2 regions of the Luteimonas sp. TWI662 genome follow, and region 1 is predicted to be linked to the other one. Evidence: predicted binding sites of a transcription regulator. Region 1 holds the regulator's gene; the other holds the start of a gene.
The links. Region 1 encodes FliA, which starts transcription of late flagellar genes. Its sites were predicted from a motif close to TAAAGTTTNNCNNNCNNNGGCCGATAA; they were not measured.

Region 1 (8,116 bases):
CGGGTTGGTGCCGGGCATGCCCAACCTCGCTTTCCTGACCCTGGCTGCGCTGGTCGGCTATGGCGCCTGGACGATGCGCAAGCGCAGCCTGGCGGCCGAGCGTGCTGCGGCGGCGCCGGACGCCGCGCTGCCCGCGCCCGAACAGGCCGCCAATGCCGAGCTGGGCTGGGACGACCTGCGCCCGGTCGATCCGCTCGGCCTGGAAGTCGGTTATCGCCTCATCCCGCTGGTCGACAAGGCCCAGGGCGGCGAACTGATGGCGCGGATCAAGGCCGTGCGTCGCAAGCTCACGCAGGACATCGGCTTTCTGATTCCGCCGGTGCACATCCGCGACAACCTCGAACTGTCGCCCACCGCCTATCGGCTGCTGGTCCACGGCGTGCCGGTGGCGACCGCCGAGGTGCATCCCGACCGCCTGCTGGCGCTCGACCCGGGCGGCGCGCTGCAACCGATCGAGGGCATTCCGGGCAAGGACCCGGCGTTCGGGCTCGACGCGCTGTGGATCCTGCCGATCCAGCGCGCCCAGGCCGAGGCCTCGGGCTACACCGTGGTCGATCCAGCGACCGTGGTCGCGACCCACCTTTCGCATCTGGTCCGCGAACAGGCGCCCGAATTGCTCGGGCACGAGGAAGTCCAGCAGTTGCTGGCCACCCTGGCGCGCAGCGCACCCAAGCTCGCCGAGGACCTCACGCCCAAGGCGCTGCCGCTGGCGGTGGTGGTCCGGGTGCTGCAGAACCTGCTCGTCGAGCGCATTCCGGTGCGGCAGTTGCGCCGCATCGCCGAGGCGCTGGTCGAGCACGCCGCGCACACCCAGGACCCCGGCCAGCTGACGGCCGCGGTCCGCAACGCGCTGGGCCGCTTCATCGTCCAGGAGATCGCCGGCCCGGCGCCCGAGTTGCCGGTCTACACGCTGGCACCGGCGCTGGAACGCGTCTTGCAGGATTCCGCGCAAGGGACCGGGGCCGCGCTGGAGCCGGGCCTGGCCGAACGCCTGCAGCAGAGCCTGGCCGACTGCGCCGGCCAGCAGGAGGCCAGGAACGAGCCGGCGGTGGTGCTGGTCCCCGGGCAGGTCCGCGCCGCGCTCGCGCGCCTGGTCCGGCACAGCGTCCCGACCCTGTCGGTGCTGGCCTACACCGAAGTCCCCGAAGACAAGCGGCTCAAGTTGCTGGGGACGATCAGTTGAAGCGCGGGACTTGGTTGTAGGGACTGGGGCATCGTCAACGCGGTGCCCCGCCACGGAGAACGCACGATGCACACACGACAGCCCAGCGCCCCCCAAGGCCGCCCCGAGCGAAGCGATCCCTTCGCCTGCGCCAGGCCGCATGCCCCCTTCTCCATTTCCGGCCCCCGCCCATGAACATCCGCCGTTTCGTCGCCGCCGACATGCGCAGCGCCTTGCAGATGGTGCGGGCCGCGCACGGACCCGACGCCGTGATCCTGTCCAATCGCCGCACCGACGAGGGTGTGGAGATCGTGGCGGCCAGCAACTACGACGAGAGTGTGGTCCAGCGCGCCCTCGATGAGGCGCAGCGGCGCGAGGCACCGACGGCTCCGCCGCCGACCGAGCCGCCGCAACCGCAGGCGGCCCAGACCCGGAACGACTCGCCCGCCGAACGCTGGCTGCGTGCGCTGGCGCCGAGCGAGGCGGCGGCATCGCCGCAGGCGGTGCCCAGCACGCCCCCTGCCGCCCCACCCTCCGCGCCGATTGCCGAGGCCTTGCAGGCCGAGGTCGCGGACGCCGGCGCCGGATTTCCGTCGTTTGCCGAACTGCTCGGACGCCGTCGAGTGCCCGCAACGAGAGTGGACGCAGAAGACGACGGGATTCCGTCGCAGCCCCCCGTTATGCCGACCGCGCCCTCGCCGGAGGCGGCCGTGCCCCTCGCACACACCGCGATGCCGAGCACCCCGCCGCCCGCACTTGTCGCCGTGCCCGCACCGCCGGCGCCGGCCAGCGACGGCGAGCTGGCGCAGATGCGCGAAGAACTGGTGCAGATGCGACAGATGATCGAGCGCGAGATGGCGCGCCTGACCGACGAGCGCCTGCGCGGGTCCCCGGCCCGCGGCCAGGTCATGGAGCTGATGGACGACTACGGCTTCGATGCCGGCATCACCCGCGACATCGCCCTCCAGGTGCCGGCCGACACCCCGGCCCACCGCGTCCGCGGCCTGATGCTGGCCCTGCTGTCCAAGCGCCTGCCGATCTGTCCGATCGACCCGCTGGAGGAGGCTGGCGTCATCGCACTGGTCGGCCCGACCGGCGCCGGCAAGACCACGACCATCGCCAAGCTCGCCGCGCGCTACGTCGCCCGCCACCAGGCCCGCGATGTCGCACTGGTGACCACCGACACGGTGCGGGTGGGCGGCCGCGAACAGCTGCACAGCTATGGCCGGCAGCTCGGCATCGCGGTCCACGAAGCCGACAGCGAGACCGGCCTGGTCCAGCTGCTGCAGCGCCTGCGCGACTACCGCCTGGTGCTGGTCGACACCGCCGGGTTGAGCCAACGCGACCGCGCCCTGGCCGGCCAGCTGCACTGGCTGCGCGCCGCCCGCCAGATCCGCACCCTGCTGGTGCTGCCGGCCAACACCCATTTCGCCGACCTCGACGAGGTCGTCCGCCGCTTCGAGGGCGCCCGCCCGCAGGGCGCGGTGCTGACCAAGCTCGACGAGACCGGGCGCCTGGGCAGCGTGCTGTCGGTCGCCGTCGACCACGCCCTGCCGCTGACCTGGATCGCCGACGGCCAGCGCATTCCCGACGATCTGCATCGCGCCAATGCCGCCCATCTCGCATTGCGGCTTGAAGATCTCCGCCGCGATGCCGATAAGCCGATTGTCCCCACGCACGATCTCCACGACCCCGACGCCCAGAAGCCCCACCATGCCGTCGCCTGACCTGCCCGCTCCCGCCCCGTTTGCGCCCGTCCGCACCCTCGCCGTCACCGGCGGCAAGGGCGGCGTGGGCAAGACCAACGTGTCGGCCAACCTCGCCATTGCACTGGCCGGCATGGGCCAGCGCACGATGCTGCTCGACGCCGACCTGGGCCTGGCCAATCTCGATGTGCTGCTGGGTCTGTCGCCCCGCTTCACGCTGGCCGACCTCGTCGCCGGGCGCTGCACGCTCGACGAGGCGATCATCGAAGGCCCGGCGGGCGTGCTGATCGTGCCCGCCGCCTCCGGCCGCCGGCACATGGCAGAACTGCGCCCGATCGAGCACGCCGGGCTGGTCAACGTCTTCAATGACCTGCAGCGCGAGCTCGATGTGCTGGTGATCGATACCGCTGCCGGCATTACCGATTCGGTGCTGACCTTCTGCCAGGCCGCGCAGGATGCGGTGGTCGTGGTCTGCGACGAACCGGCCTCGCTCACCGACGCCTATGCGCTGATCAAGGTGCTCGCGCGCGAGCGCGGCCTGGACCGGGTCCAGGTCGTGGCCAACATGGTGCGCAGCCCGCAGGAAGGCCGCGCGCTGTACGACAAGCTGGTGCGCGTGTGCGAGCGGTTCATCGGCGACGTCTCGCTGAACTACCTGGGCGCGGTGCCGCAATGCGAATGGCTGCGCGCCGCAGTCCAGCGCCAGCAGGCGGTGGTGCGCGCCTACCCGGGCAGCCCGTCGTCGCAGGCGCTGGTGGACATGGCACGTCGCGTCGCGCGCTGGCAGGCGCCGACCGCGCCGCGCGGCCACGTCGAGTTCTTCGTCGATCGCCTGCTGCGCCAGGGAGCGGCGGCATGAACGCCGCTGCCCGCCAGTACCAGGCTGTCCAGCGCACCAGCGCACCGGACCCGGTCGTGGTGCACGCCGAACTGGTCCGCCGCATCGCCCACCACATCGCCGCCCGGCTGCCCGCCAGCGTGGAGATCGACGATCTGATCCAGGCCGGCATGATCGGGCTGCTCGAGGCTTCGCGCAGCTACGACGCCGAACAGGGCGCCTCGTTCGAGACCTATGCCTCGATCCGCATCCGCGGCGCGATGATCGACGAGATCCGCCGCGGCGATTGGGTGCCCCGCTCGGTCCATCGCCGCGCCCGCGAGGCCGCTGCCGCGATCCGCGAGATCGAGCAGGCCAGCGGCCGCGCCGCCAGCGCGCAGGAGGTGGCGGCCAAGCTGCAGATGCCGCTCGCCGACTACCAACGCCTGCTCGAAGATGCCGCCCGCGGCCAGGTGTTGAGCCTGGACTCGCACGTCGAGGACCACGGTGAGGTCGAGCCGGCCAACCGCGACGGCGGACCGACGCCGCAGGAGCAACTGGTGCGCAGCGAGTTCGGCCGGGAACTGGCCGCGGCGATCAAACTGTTGCCCGAGCGCGAGCAACTGGTGCTGTCGCTGTACTACGAACAGGAACTCAACCTCAAGGAAATCGGCGCGGTGCTGGGCGTGAGCGAATCGCGCGTGTGCCAGATCCACGGCCAGGCCGTGGTGCGCCTGCGCGGCCGCCTGTCCGCCTTCGAACTTGCAGACACCGGCATCGGCAACGCCGACTGATGCCCCACCCGTGGAGCCCGCTTTGAACAAGAACATCCGTATCCTCGTGGTCGACGACTTCTCGACGATGCGCCGCATCGTCAAGAACCTGTTGTCGGACCTGGGCTTCAACAACACCGTCGAAGCCGAGGACGGCAACAGCGCGATGGCTGTGCTGCGCCAGGATGCGGTCGACCTGGTCATCACCGACTGGAACATGCCCGGCATGACCGGCATCGAATTGCTGCGCACGATCCGCGCCGACCCCAAGTTCCGCGCATTGCCGGTGATGATGGTCACCGCCGAGGCCAAGCGCGAGCAGATCATCGAGGCCGCGCAGAGCGGCGTGAACGGCTACATCATCAAGCCGTTCACCGCGCAGACGCTGTCGGAGAAGCTGGGCAAGATCTTCGAGCGCCTGGGGAGCGCGGCGTGACCGCGACCGCCGCGGCGACCACCGACCGCAGTCAGCTCGCCGGGCTGCTGCACGACGCACTCGAAGCGCTCGAACGCGGCGACGAGGCCGGCTGGCGCCGCCAGGTCGACGCGCTCGCCGCCGCCCGCGCACGCACCCTGGTCGACGGCCTGGGGCGGTTGGCGCGCGAACTGGCGCAGGCGCTCGACACCCTGCCGGCCGCGCCCGCGCAGGGGGGACTGGATGATGCCTGCGCTCGTCTCGACCACGTGGTGACGATGACCGAGCAGGCCACGCACCGCACGCTCGATCTGATCGACGACAGCCGCGCGCACGTCGCCCAGTTGCGCGCCGGCACGCTCGACGCTGCGCAGACCGCGACCATCGACGCGCTGCGCGATAACCTGCGTGAGATGGCATTGGCGCAAAGCCACCAGGACCTGGGCGGGCAGATCATCCGGCGCGTGGCCGGCATCGTGCGCGGTGTGCACGAGGGCTTGGGCGCACTTGGGCTGCCGCCCGCCGACGGCGAGCAGGACCGCCTGCGAGCCGCCGGCCCGGCGGTCGCTGGGCTCGACAGCGGCACCGTCGGCCAGGACGACGCCGACGACCTGCTCTCGCGCCTGGGACTGTGAGCGATGCAGTTCTCGCCCGACATCGCCGCCGATTTCGTGCTCGAAGCGCGCGAGCTGCTCGTCGATCTGGGCGGGCAACTGGTCGAGCTGGAGCAGACGCCTGACGACCGCGAACAGCTCAACGCGGTCTTCCGGGCCTTCCACACCCTCAAGGGCGGCGCCGGCTTCCTCGGTGCGACCGCGCTGGTGGAGCTGTGCCATGCCGCGGAGGAAACGCTGGGTGCCGCACGCTCGGGCGCAGCGACCCTGCTGCCGCGGCACTTCGACGCCGCGCAGCAGTCGCTCGACTGGCTGCAGGCGATGGTGGATGCGGTCGAGAGCGGCGACGACGTGCCGCACGCCCCGCCCGAGCTGATCGCCGGTTTCGCGCTCGACACCGCCGCACCCGCGGCGCCCGCCCCGGCCGCCCGCGTGGCCCCGGCCGCCGCCGCGCCGGCCACGGCAGGCAGCGGGATGATCGACGACGACGAGTTCGAGGCGCTGCTCGACCAGTTGCACGGCAGCGCCGCGCCTGGCGCATCGGCGTCCGCACCCGCGCCAGGCCCGAACGACCCGATCGACGACGCTGAGTTCGAAGCGCTGCTCGATCAGTTGCACGGCAAGGCCGCCCCGGGCGCTGCGCCGGTCGCCGCCGCACCGGCCGCGGACGGCGACACCATCGACGACGACGAATTCGAAGCGCTGCTCGACCAGTTGCATGGCGCGCACGCGCCCGGTACGGCGCCAGCCCCCGCAGCCGCCGCGGTGGCGGCGCCGCCCCCTGCCGCCGCGCCTGCGCCGCGCGCCGCGCCACCGGCGCCGCCCAAGCCGGGCACCACGCAGGCACCCGCCGAACGCGAGCAGACCGTCCGCGTCGACACCCGCCGGCTCGACGCGATCGTCGATCTGGTCGGCGAACTGGTGCTGGCCCGCAACCGCCTCAAGACCTTGCGCGCGCGCCTGCGCGACGAGGATCTCGACCGCGCGGTCGCCACCCTCGACAACGCCACCGCACGCCTGCAGGGCGCGGTCATGCGCACGCGCATGCAACCGGTCGGCAAAGTGTTCTCGCGGTTTCCGAAGGTCGCCCGCGATGTCGCCCGCGCGCTCGACAAGGAAGTGGACCTGGAGCTGGTCGGCGCCGACACCGAGCTCGACCGCAACCTCGTCGAGGCGCTGGCCGACCCGCTGATCCACCTGGTCCGCAACGCGATCGACCATGGCGTGGAGACGCCCGAGCTGCGCGAGGCGACCGGCAAGCCGCGCGCCGGCAAGGTCCGGCTGATCGCCCAGCAGCAGGGCGATTACGTCGGCATCGAGGTCCAGGACGACGGCGCCGGCATCGACCCCGAGCGCCTGCGCGCCAAGGCCCGCGAAAAAGGCCTGATCGACGCCGAGTCGGCCGCGCGCCTCAACGCCGAGGAATGCCTGCACCTGATCTTCCTGGCCGGCCTGTCGACCCGCAGCGAGGTCAGCGACATCTCCGGCCGCGGCGTCGGCATGGACGTGGTGCAGTCGCGGATCCGCGAGCTCGGCGGGCAGATCCAGGTGCAGTCCGAACTCGGCCGCGGCAGCCGCTTCACGCTGCGGGTGCCGCTGACGCTGGCGATCCTGCCGACGCTGCTTGTGCACGCGGCCGGCGACGCCTACGCCCTGCCGCTGGCCCGTGTGCAGGAGGTACTGCATGCACCGGCGCGCACGGTCAACTGGTTCGATGGCCGCGCCGCACTCGACCGTCGCTCGCACACGCTCTCGCTGCTCGATCTGCGGCACTGGCTCGACCGGCCTGCGCTGGAAGCCGCCTTGCTGACCATCGTGGTGTTGCAGCGGGGCGACAGTCGCTTCGGCCTGGTCGTCGACGAAGTGCGCGGGCGCGAAGAGGTGGTCATCAAGCCGCTGCCGCGCGCGTTGCGCGGCCTGCCTGGCTACGCCGGTGCGACGCTGATCGGCGATGGACGGCTCGCGCTGATCCTCGACGTGGACGCGCTGCGCGGCCCCTGACCCCCCGCGCGCCGCTCAAGTCGCCGCGGCCGGCGCCGATATCGCGATCATGGACCTTTTCAGCGTCGTCGGACTCGTGCTCGCCCTTGCCGCCCTGGTGGGCGGCAGCATCCTCAAGGGTGCCGGGCTCGGCGCGCTGTGGTCGCCGGCCGCGTTCGTGATCGTGATCGTCGGCACGCTGGCCTCGATCCTGCTGCACACACCGCCGAGCGTGTTCAAGCGTGCGATGCGGATCCTGCGCTGGACGATCCGTCCACCCACCGCCGACCGCGGCGCGCTGATCGCGCAACTGCTCGAATGGAGCAACGTCTCGCGCAAGCAGGGGCTGCTGGGCCTGGAGGCCTATGTCGAGTCGCAGAGCGACCCGTTCCTGCGCAAGGGGCTGCAGATGCTGGTGGACGGCGTCGAACCGGAAGCCATCCGGCACATGCTCGAGATCGAGCTGCACGGCGAGGAACAGCAGGACCTGGCCGCGGCGAAGGTGTTCGAGAGCATGGGCATCTACGCGCCCACGCTCGGCATCGTCGGCGCGGTGCTGGGGCTGATCGCGGTGATGAAGAACCTCGCCGACCCGTCCAAGCTCGGCCACGGCATCGCCGCCGCTTTCACCGCCACCATCTACGGCATA
Region 2 (8,116 bases), on a different contig from region 1:
GCGCCGGTTGGACGCGGGGTATGCGGGCAACGAGGACGGGCCGCCAGCGGCAATGGCGTGGGCTGCCCCCAGGCCCACCGCCGTGTGGGAGAGGGACGGTGGCAGGCCACCTGCGGCGGCCGATCTCGCCGTGGGAAGCAACAACTTCGCAGTCGGCGGTGCATTGACCGCGGACGGGCGCGCACTGGTCGCCGACGACATGCACCTGGGCCTGCGCGCGCCCAACCTGTGGTTCCGCGCCCGGCTGCGCTACCCCGACGCCCGCGCACCCGGCGGCCGAGTCGACATCACCGGTTTCACGCTGCCGGGCCTGCCCGCGGTCATCGTCGGCAGCAATGGCCACATCGCCTGGGGCTTCACCAACAGCTACATCGATACGCTGGACTGGCAGCGCATCGTGCCCTGCGCGACCGACGCCCCGCAGGGCCCCGGCTGCACGCCGCTGCGGCGCCATGCCGAGACCATCGCCATCGCCGGGCACGCCTCCGATGTACTGATGGTCGAGGACAGCGACTGGGGCCCGGTGGTCCACCGCGAGGCCGACGGCAGCGCGCTGGCGCTGCGCTGGACCGCGCACCTGCCCGGGGCCCTGAACTTCGGACTCGCGGACTTCGCCCATGCGCGCGATCTCGATGACGCACTCGCGATCGCCGACCGCACCGCGACCCCGACCCAGAACCTGGTGATCGGCGATCTGCACGGCGCGGTCGCCTGGCGCCTGCTCGGACCGGTCCCGGTGCGTGCGCCCGGCTGCGATGGCGCGACGGTCTCCCGTTCCCAGGATCTCGACGGTACCGCAGGCGACGCTGGCAACATCTGTGCACCGTGGCCGATCGCCACCGATGCGTCGCCGCGCGTCCGCTCCCCTGACGCGACCCGGCTGTGGACCGCGAACAGCCGTGTCGTCGACGGTGCCGACTTCGCCCGGGTCGGCGACGGCGGTGCCGCGCTGGGCATCCGCGCCTGGCAGATCCGCCAAGGGCTCAACGCCCGCGCGCGCTTGGCCGAACGCGACCTGCTCGCGATCCAGCTCGACGACCGCGCGCTGCTGCTGTCGCATTGGCATGCCCTGCTCGTCCAGGCGGCCGACGCGGCCGGCGCCGACGCCACTGCACTGCACGCACTCGCCGACGCCGCCGCAGACTGGCGCGGCCATGCGGCGGTCGATTCGGTCGGCTATCGCATCGTCCGCGCATGGCGGCTCGCGGTGCATGCGCGCATCGCCGATGGCCTGCTCGCCCCCGCGCGTGCAACGGCCGGCGACGCGCTCGCCTGGCCGGACCCGCCGAATTTCGAAGGCGTGGTCTGGCCGCTGGTGAGCCAGCGCCCCGACCACCTGCTGCCGCGCCGGTTCGCCTGCACGCCGCAGACCCAGCATGGGCGCTGCGCGCCGATCGTCGACGGCTGGACCGCGTTGCTGGAAGACGCCGCGCGCGAGGTCCGCGACACGCTGCAGGCTGAGGGGCCCTTGGCGCAACGGACCTGGGGCGAATACAACACCACCGCGATCTGTCACCCGCTCGCAGCCGCCATCCCGCTGGTGGGCAGGCGCGCGCTGTGCATGCCGGCGCAGCCACTGCCCGGCGACGGCACCATGCCGCGCGTCCAGATGCCTGCGTTCGGCGCCTCACAGCGCATGGTGGTCGCCCCCGGACACGAGCTCGATGGCATCGCGCACATGCCCGGCGGCCAGAGCGGTCACCCGCTCTCGCCGTTCTGGGGCGCCGGCCACGACGACTGGGCTCAAGGTCGGCCCACGCCGTTGCTGCCGGGCCCGGCCACGCACATGCTGCAGCTGCAACCCGCACACCGCGCGGCACGCAGCGACTAGCGGCCCAGCGCGCCCTGCCAATGGGTGCCATAGCGCCCGGCGGCCATCTTCGCGGCCGGGCGCGCGCGCAACACCGCACTGATCCGCGGGCCGACCGGGCGCGCCGTCTTCGCGATCCCGTGCTCGTGGGTCAACTGTGAGGCATGGCTCATCGCCAGCACGCTGCCGGGCGCGAGTTCGATCGCGATCGCCTTGCCGCGCCCATTCTTCGCGCGGATCGACATCCGCCGCGCACCGCCCAGCGACAGCAACGCGATCGGCTGACCGGGGACCAGCGTGTGCAGCTTGTCGTGATGCATGGCCACGCTGTCGCGGCCGTCGCGGTAGAGATTGAGCCCGACTGCGGTGTACGGCGCAGGCACCAACCGCTGCACAAGACGGCACATCTCGGGCAACGGCAACGCCGGCGGCAGCGCATCGAGCCGGTAGGACGCCAACAACCGCGGGACCGCGACCACGCGGTCGTACATCGACCGATGCTGGGTCTCCCAGTGCGCCCCGTCGCGCAGCGCCTCGAACCACGCGGCGGCCGTCGTCGGATCGACCGCATCGGCCCAGTAGCGGATGCCGCCCTCGGCGTCGTCGACGAGGCGCTGCGGGCCGGCGGGGGGAAACAGGTCCATGGCCCCGAGATGGGGCCGTCCGATGCGCCGGGCAACCGGCCTCAGGCCGCCGGCACAGAGGCCGCGTCGATGCGGAAGGCCGCGACGCTGGCGGTCAACCGGGCCGCCTGCGCATGCATGCGCGAGGCCGCCGCGGTGGCGTCCTCGACCCGCCCCGCGTTGCGCCGGGTGGCGGTCTCCATGCCGGCGACGGTTCGATCGATCTGGTCGATGCCGTCGGCCTGGGCCTGCGAGGCGGCGCGAATCCCGGTCATGATCGCGGTCACGCCCTGGACCGAGGCGACGATCTCGCTCATCGTCCCGCCCGCGCGGCCCGCCAGCGCGGCGCCGTCGGCGACCTTCGCGCCAGCGTCATCGATCAGCCCCTTGATCTCGCGCGCGGCCTCGGCGCTGCGCTTGGCCAGCATCCGCACCTCGGTGGCGACGACGGCGAAGCCCCGGCCCTGCTCGCCCGCCCGCGCCGCCTCGACCGCGGCGTTGAGCGCAAGAATGTTGGTCTGGAATGCGATCGCGTCGATGACCGACAGGATGTCGGCGATCCGGCGCGAGGCGCGCTCGATGTCGGCCATCGTCGCCACCACCCGGCCGACCGCCTCGCCGCCGCGCGATGCCACCGCGGCCGCATCGACGACCAGCGCGTCGGCCTGCCGCGTGTGTTCTGCGTTCTGGCGCACCGCATCGGCGAACGCGGCCATCGATGCGGCGGTCGCCTCCAGCTCGACCGCCTGCTGGGCGGTGCTGCGCGAAAGATCGGCGTTGCCGGCCGCGATCTCGTCGGCCGCACGCCCGATCGCGACCGAGGCGTCCTGAATGCGTGCGACGATGCCGGTGAGCTGGGCGACCGTGGCATTGGCGTCATCGCGCATGCGAGCGAACACGCCGTGGAAATCCCCGTCCATGCGCGCCGACAGGTCGCCCTGCGACAGCGCGGCCAACACCCCCTGCAGCGCCGACAGGTTGTGCTGGAAGGTATCGAGCAGCCGGTTGATGCCGGTCGAGAGCGTGCGCACGAAGCCGTCCTTGCCGTGCAGCGCAATCCGCCCGTGCAACTCGCCATGCGCCGCCGCCTCCACAAGTGCCGCGATCTCCTGCTCGACCATCGTTTCCAAGGCGCGGCTGCGCCACTCGACGGTCGCGCCGATGCGCTGGCCATCGACCGCGACCGCGGCGACCGCCCACGAGTAGCGGATGCCCGCGTGGTCGGCCTCGTGTTCGAATGCGCGCTCGCCGGCACGCAGCCGGCGTTGGACCTGGGCAAAGTCGGGATGCAGCGCGGCCGCGTCGCCCCCATCGAGCCCGGCGGCGCCTGCGCCGAGCACACCGCGCAGCGCGCGGTTGGCGTAGGCGACGTGGCCGTCGTGGTCGAGCAGCATCAGGCCCGACTGGGCGCTGTCGAGCGCCTGGCGGATTCGCGCGTTCTCGCGCGCGATCGCGCGCTCGCCCTCGATGCGCGTGCGCAGGCGTTGCTGCATGTGCACCAGCATCCCGGCCAGGCGGCCGAGCTCGTCGTGAGGATTGCGCACCGCGAGCGTGGCGTCGAGCCGATCGTCGGCGATGGCCTGCGCGAAGCGCAGCGTGTCCTCGATCGGACGCCGGACCGCGCGCAGGACCGCCAGCAGCGTGGCGATCAACGCGATCGCGACCAGCAGCAGCGTCGCCGCGAAGAACGCGTCCATTCCGCGGCCCTGCGCCTGCTGGCGCGCACGCGCGCCCGCCAGCGCCGCCGAGCGTTCGGCATGCAGCGCATCGAGTGCCGGCGCAATCCCGGCCGCGACGTCCTCGAGCGACTGCGCCTCGATGTCCAGGCCCACGCGCGCCGCGACGTAGGCCAGCAGCGCGGCCTGGTAGTCGTCCATCCGCGCCCGCACCGCCGCCTGCGTCGCATCGCCGGCGCGCGTGGCCGCGAGCGCCAGGTCGAAGTCCAGCTTGCCCTCGCTGGCCCGATCGGCCTGCGCGGGCTCGCCGGTCAGCAGGAAACGCAGCTCGTGCAGCCGCATGCGCTGCAGATGCCCCGACACGACCGGGTCGCCCAGGGCATCGACGTCGGCGGTGACCGCAGCGGCGGCCGACGCCAACCGCCCGCGCAACCCGTGCGCGCCCGCGCCCATCTCGTCCACGCGCGCATTGAGCGAGGCAATGCCGGTGCCAAAATCCGCGACCCGCGTCGCCACCGCGTCCAGCGCCGGGGACGCCTGCGCGCGGGTCTCCGACGGCCGCAGCGCGGCCAGCGTTGCCGACAGCTGCGCCTGGGCCGCCTGCAATCGCGTCCGGTCGGCCGCGTCCAGGCTGTGCGCGTAGGCAGTCTGCAGCCGCCGCGCCTCCGAGACCTGGCCGGCCAGCGTGCCGGCCAGCACCGCCTGCGCTTGGTGGTGTGCGAACATCGCGCCGGCACGCTCCACGCCCAGGCCCGCGCGCCAGTAGGCGAACGCCACAACCAGCAGGCCGAAGCCGCAGACCAGCAGGCTGGCCTTGATCTTCGTCGCCAGCGTGGCGCGCGTGAGCGGCTGCAGCCAGCCCGGCGCGACGATCCGAGACAGGCGTTGGCGGACGGCCGCGAAGGCCTGCGAGCTTTGCGGCGACGGGGACGGAAACGTGGCGACCGACATGCGCGTCTTCCAGGCAGAGTGACGCATCGATATCGGCTTGGTCGCCAGGAACTTGAGCGCCACGACGCGGACGATGGCCGCACGGTCCTGGCGGACCCGTGTGTTCTACCGCCGCGGCGCTACAGCGCGATGACCGGAACGCATGCCGTGATGCCCGCACTGCAAGCGCATCGCTTGCGCGGCCGTGTGCGTCCTCTGCCGCCAAGGGTCGCGTAGGATCGGATGGGGACGGGACCGTCCCCCCGATACGGCGACGCTGGCCCGCGGCATGCGATGACAAGGACGATCACGGCCACTGAGGACACGGCGCAGTCACTGCGCTCGGCGCGCCGCGCGTTGTTGCGTGCCTATGCCCTGCACGTCGCCTGGTTCGCGGGCATGTGCGCGTTCGCCGCCACCCACTGGAACGACGACGGCCTCCGGATCGCGGTGCTGCTGACCCTGCTCACCGTGCCGCCAGTCCTGCGGCGCACCGTGCGCGTGCACCGGCTGTGCCGGGCCATCGATCCTCAGGCCCGCACGCTCGGCCGGGGGCCCGTGCTCTTGATCACCCTCGTGCTGCGCCCGTTCGAGTCGGGGCTCGTCCTGCCGCTGAAGAACCTGTGGGCCTGCCGCAGGCTGCTTCGTGCGATCGACGCGTCGCAGCAGGTCACCCTCGACCGGCCCTGCGATACGCACGAGGGCGACACGCCCGGCTGCCGCGGACGACCGGACGGCACGCCGCCACTGGATGCGCCGCCAGGTCCGTGATGCACTGCCGCACCCGCCGGGCCCGGTCGCCAACGCCATTGCATTGGAACTGTGACTGCCTGGGCAATTCCACCGCTTCGACGGCGAATCGGCCGCCCGGCGATTGACCCCGGGCCCATGCGTGCGCAGGGTCCGAGGGATGTCGGACGCAGGAGACGCTCGCATGCCGCGTCGCATGCCATGGATCTGGTTGGGCCTGCTGGGCGCCTGCGCGCTGGTGGCAGTGCTTGCCTGGCAGAACCGAGAACTGCGCGAGGAACGGCGCTGGTTCGTCACCCGCACCATCGAGCCGTACCTGGGCATGTACGTGCCGCAGGTCCCGGCGACCACGCTCGACGGTGCCGCGCACGTGCTCGGCGCGCCGTCCGGCGCGTTCCAGGTGCTGTACTTCTTCACCCCGACCTGCCCCTACTCGCGGCGCTCGCTGCCGCGCGTGGCCGAGGCCGCGCGGCGCATCGCCGAGGCGCACGGGCCAAACGTCGAGGTACTGGGCGTGTGCCACTGCACGCCGGCGCAGGCGCGCGCCTATGCGGACACCCATCGCCTGCCGTTTGCGGTGACCACGCTGACCGACCGGCGCCACGTGATGCTGTTCCGCGCGCGCAACGTGCCCGCGCTGCTCGCGCTCGATCGCGACGGCAGGGTGCGTTACGCGCGCGTGGGCACCTTCGATACCAAGGAGCGGATGCAGGACCTTCTGGCCGCGCTGCAACGCAGGGATGCGTCGCCAGCCCTGGCCACTGTCGAGGAGCGATGACATGACACGGTATTGGAAGACGATGCGCAACGCCGCGGCTGCTGCCCTGTTCGTGGGCTGCATGGGCTTCGGTGCGATGCAGGCAATGGCCGACGACGGCGAGGACCGCGAGGCCTCGTGCAGCGCGTGGGCCTGCGCGCAGGAATGTGCGCCGTTCGGCGGACAGCTGGGGCCCGGCGGGCCCGGCCAGCCGCTGCAGTGCTACTGCTGCGGCTGAGTGCGGACATGCCCGGTGCCGGCCAGTGCCGGCCCGGGCACGCGCCGCGGTCGCGCGGACTCAGTCGCGCAGTTCGATCACGTCGAAATCGACCACCGGATCGACGTCCGCGTCGTAATCGACATCGTCGCGCTCGAAGCCGAACAGCTTCAGGAACTCGTGCTTGTAGCCGGCGTAATCGGTCAGCGCGGTCAGGTTCTCGGTCGTGACCTGGGGCCACAGCGCCTTGCACTGCGCCTGCACGTCATCGCGCAACTCCCAGTCGTCCAGACGCAGGCGATGCGCCTCGTCGAGCTCGGCCGTCGCGCCGTCGGCGCGGTACATGCGCTCCCGGAACAGCCGGTCGAGTTGGTCGAGGGTGCCCTCGTGCAGGCCAAGTGCCTTCATGACCTTGAAGACGATCGCGATGTACAGCGGCAACACCGGGATCGCGGCGCTGGCCTGGGTGACCACCGACTTGAGCACGGCGACGTTGGCGCTGCCGCCGGTCGACTTGAGCTGCGCATCGAGCCGGCGCGCGGTCGCGTCGAGGTCGGCCTTGGCCCGACCCAGCGCACCGTGCCAGTAGATCGGCCAGGTGATCTCGGTGCCGATGTAGCTGAAGGCGACGGTCTTCGCGCCGTCGGCGAGCACCCCGGCGTCGCGCAGCGCATCGATCCACAGCTGCCAGTCCTGACCGCCCATGACGGTCACGGTGTCCTCGATCTCCTGCTCGGTCGCCGGCTCGACGGTCGCCTGGACCACCTGGTCCTTGTTGGTGTCGATCGCGGTCGAGGTGTAGGCCTCGCCGATCGGCTTGAGCGCCGAGCGCTTGAGCTCGCCGGTGTCGGGCAGCTTGCGCACCGGCGAGGCGAGCGAATAGATCACCAGGTCCACCTGCCCGCCCATTTCGTCGCGGATCAACGCGATCGCCTGTTCGCGCGCGGCGTCGGAGAATGCGTCGCCATTGATCGAACGGCTGTAGAGACCGGCTTGCTTGGCGGCCTTGTCGAACGCCGCGGCGTTGTACCAACCGGCGGTGCCGGGCTTTTTCTCGGTGCCCGGCTTCTCGAAGAACACGCCGAGCGTGTCGGCGCCGAAGCCGAAGGCCGCACTGATGCGCGCCGCCAGCCCGTAGCCGCTCGACGCACCGATCACCAGCACCTTCTTCGGGCCGTCGTTGCGCACGCCCCGCGCGCGCGTGGCCTCGATCTGGTCGCGCACGTTGTGGGCGCATCCGGTGGGGTGCGTGGTGGTGCAGATGAAGCCGCGGACCTTGGGATGGATGATCACTGTGCTGCCCGGTTGTCGTGGAAATCGGACGCCAGTTTAAGGCGTGCCGCGGCCCCGGTC

Region 2: ABE488_RS00205 (methyl-accepting chemotaxis protein) is a predicted target of FliA. The motif match lies at 5,090-5,116, and genes of this name have one in related genera.

The regions. Positions count from the first base shown of each region.
Region 1 is NZ_JBDJMI010000014.1:7,199-15,314, reverse strand. It holds gene flhA (flagellar biosynthesis protein FlhA) at 1-1,183, shown strand, start outside; gene flhF (flagellar biosynthesis protein FlhF) at 1,354-2,889, shown strand; gene ABE488_RS10910 (MinD/ParA family protein) at 2,876-3,727, shown strand; gene ABE488_RS10905 (RNA polymerase sigma factor FliA) at 3,724-4,479, shown strand; gene cheY (chemotaxis response regulator CheY) at 4,502-4,894, shown strand; gene ABE488_RS10895 (protein phosphatase CheZ) at 4,891-5,508, shown strand; gene ABE488_RS10890 (chemotaxis protein CheA) at 5,512-7,488, shown strand; gene ABE488_RS10885 (flagellar motor protein) at 7,538-8,116, shown strand, end outside.
Region 2 is NZ_JBDJMI010000001.1:41,190-49,305, forward strand. It holds gene ABE488_RS00195 (penicillin acylase family protein) at 1-1,831, shown strand, start outside; gene ABE488_RS00200 (alpha-ketoglutarate-dependent dioxygenase AlkB) at 1,828-2,454, opposite strand; gene ABE488_RS00205 (methyl-accepting chemotaxis protein) at 2,496-5,060, opposite strand; gene ABE488_RS00210 (hypothetical protein) at 5,334-5,810, shown strand; gene ABE488_RS00215 (TlpA disulfide reductase family protein) at 6,001-6,567, shown strand; gene ABE488_RS00220 (hypothetical protein) at 6,569-6,784, shown strand; gene fabV (enoyl-ACP reductase FabV) at 6,845-8,056, opposite strand.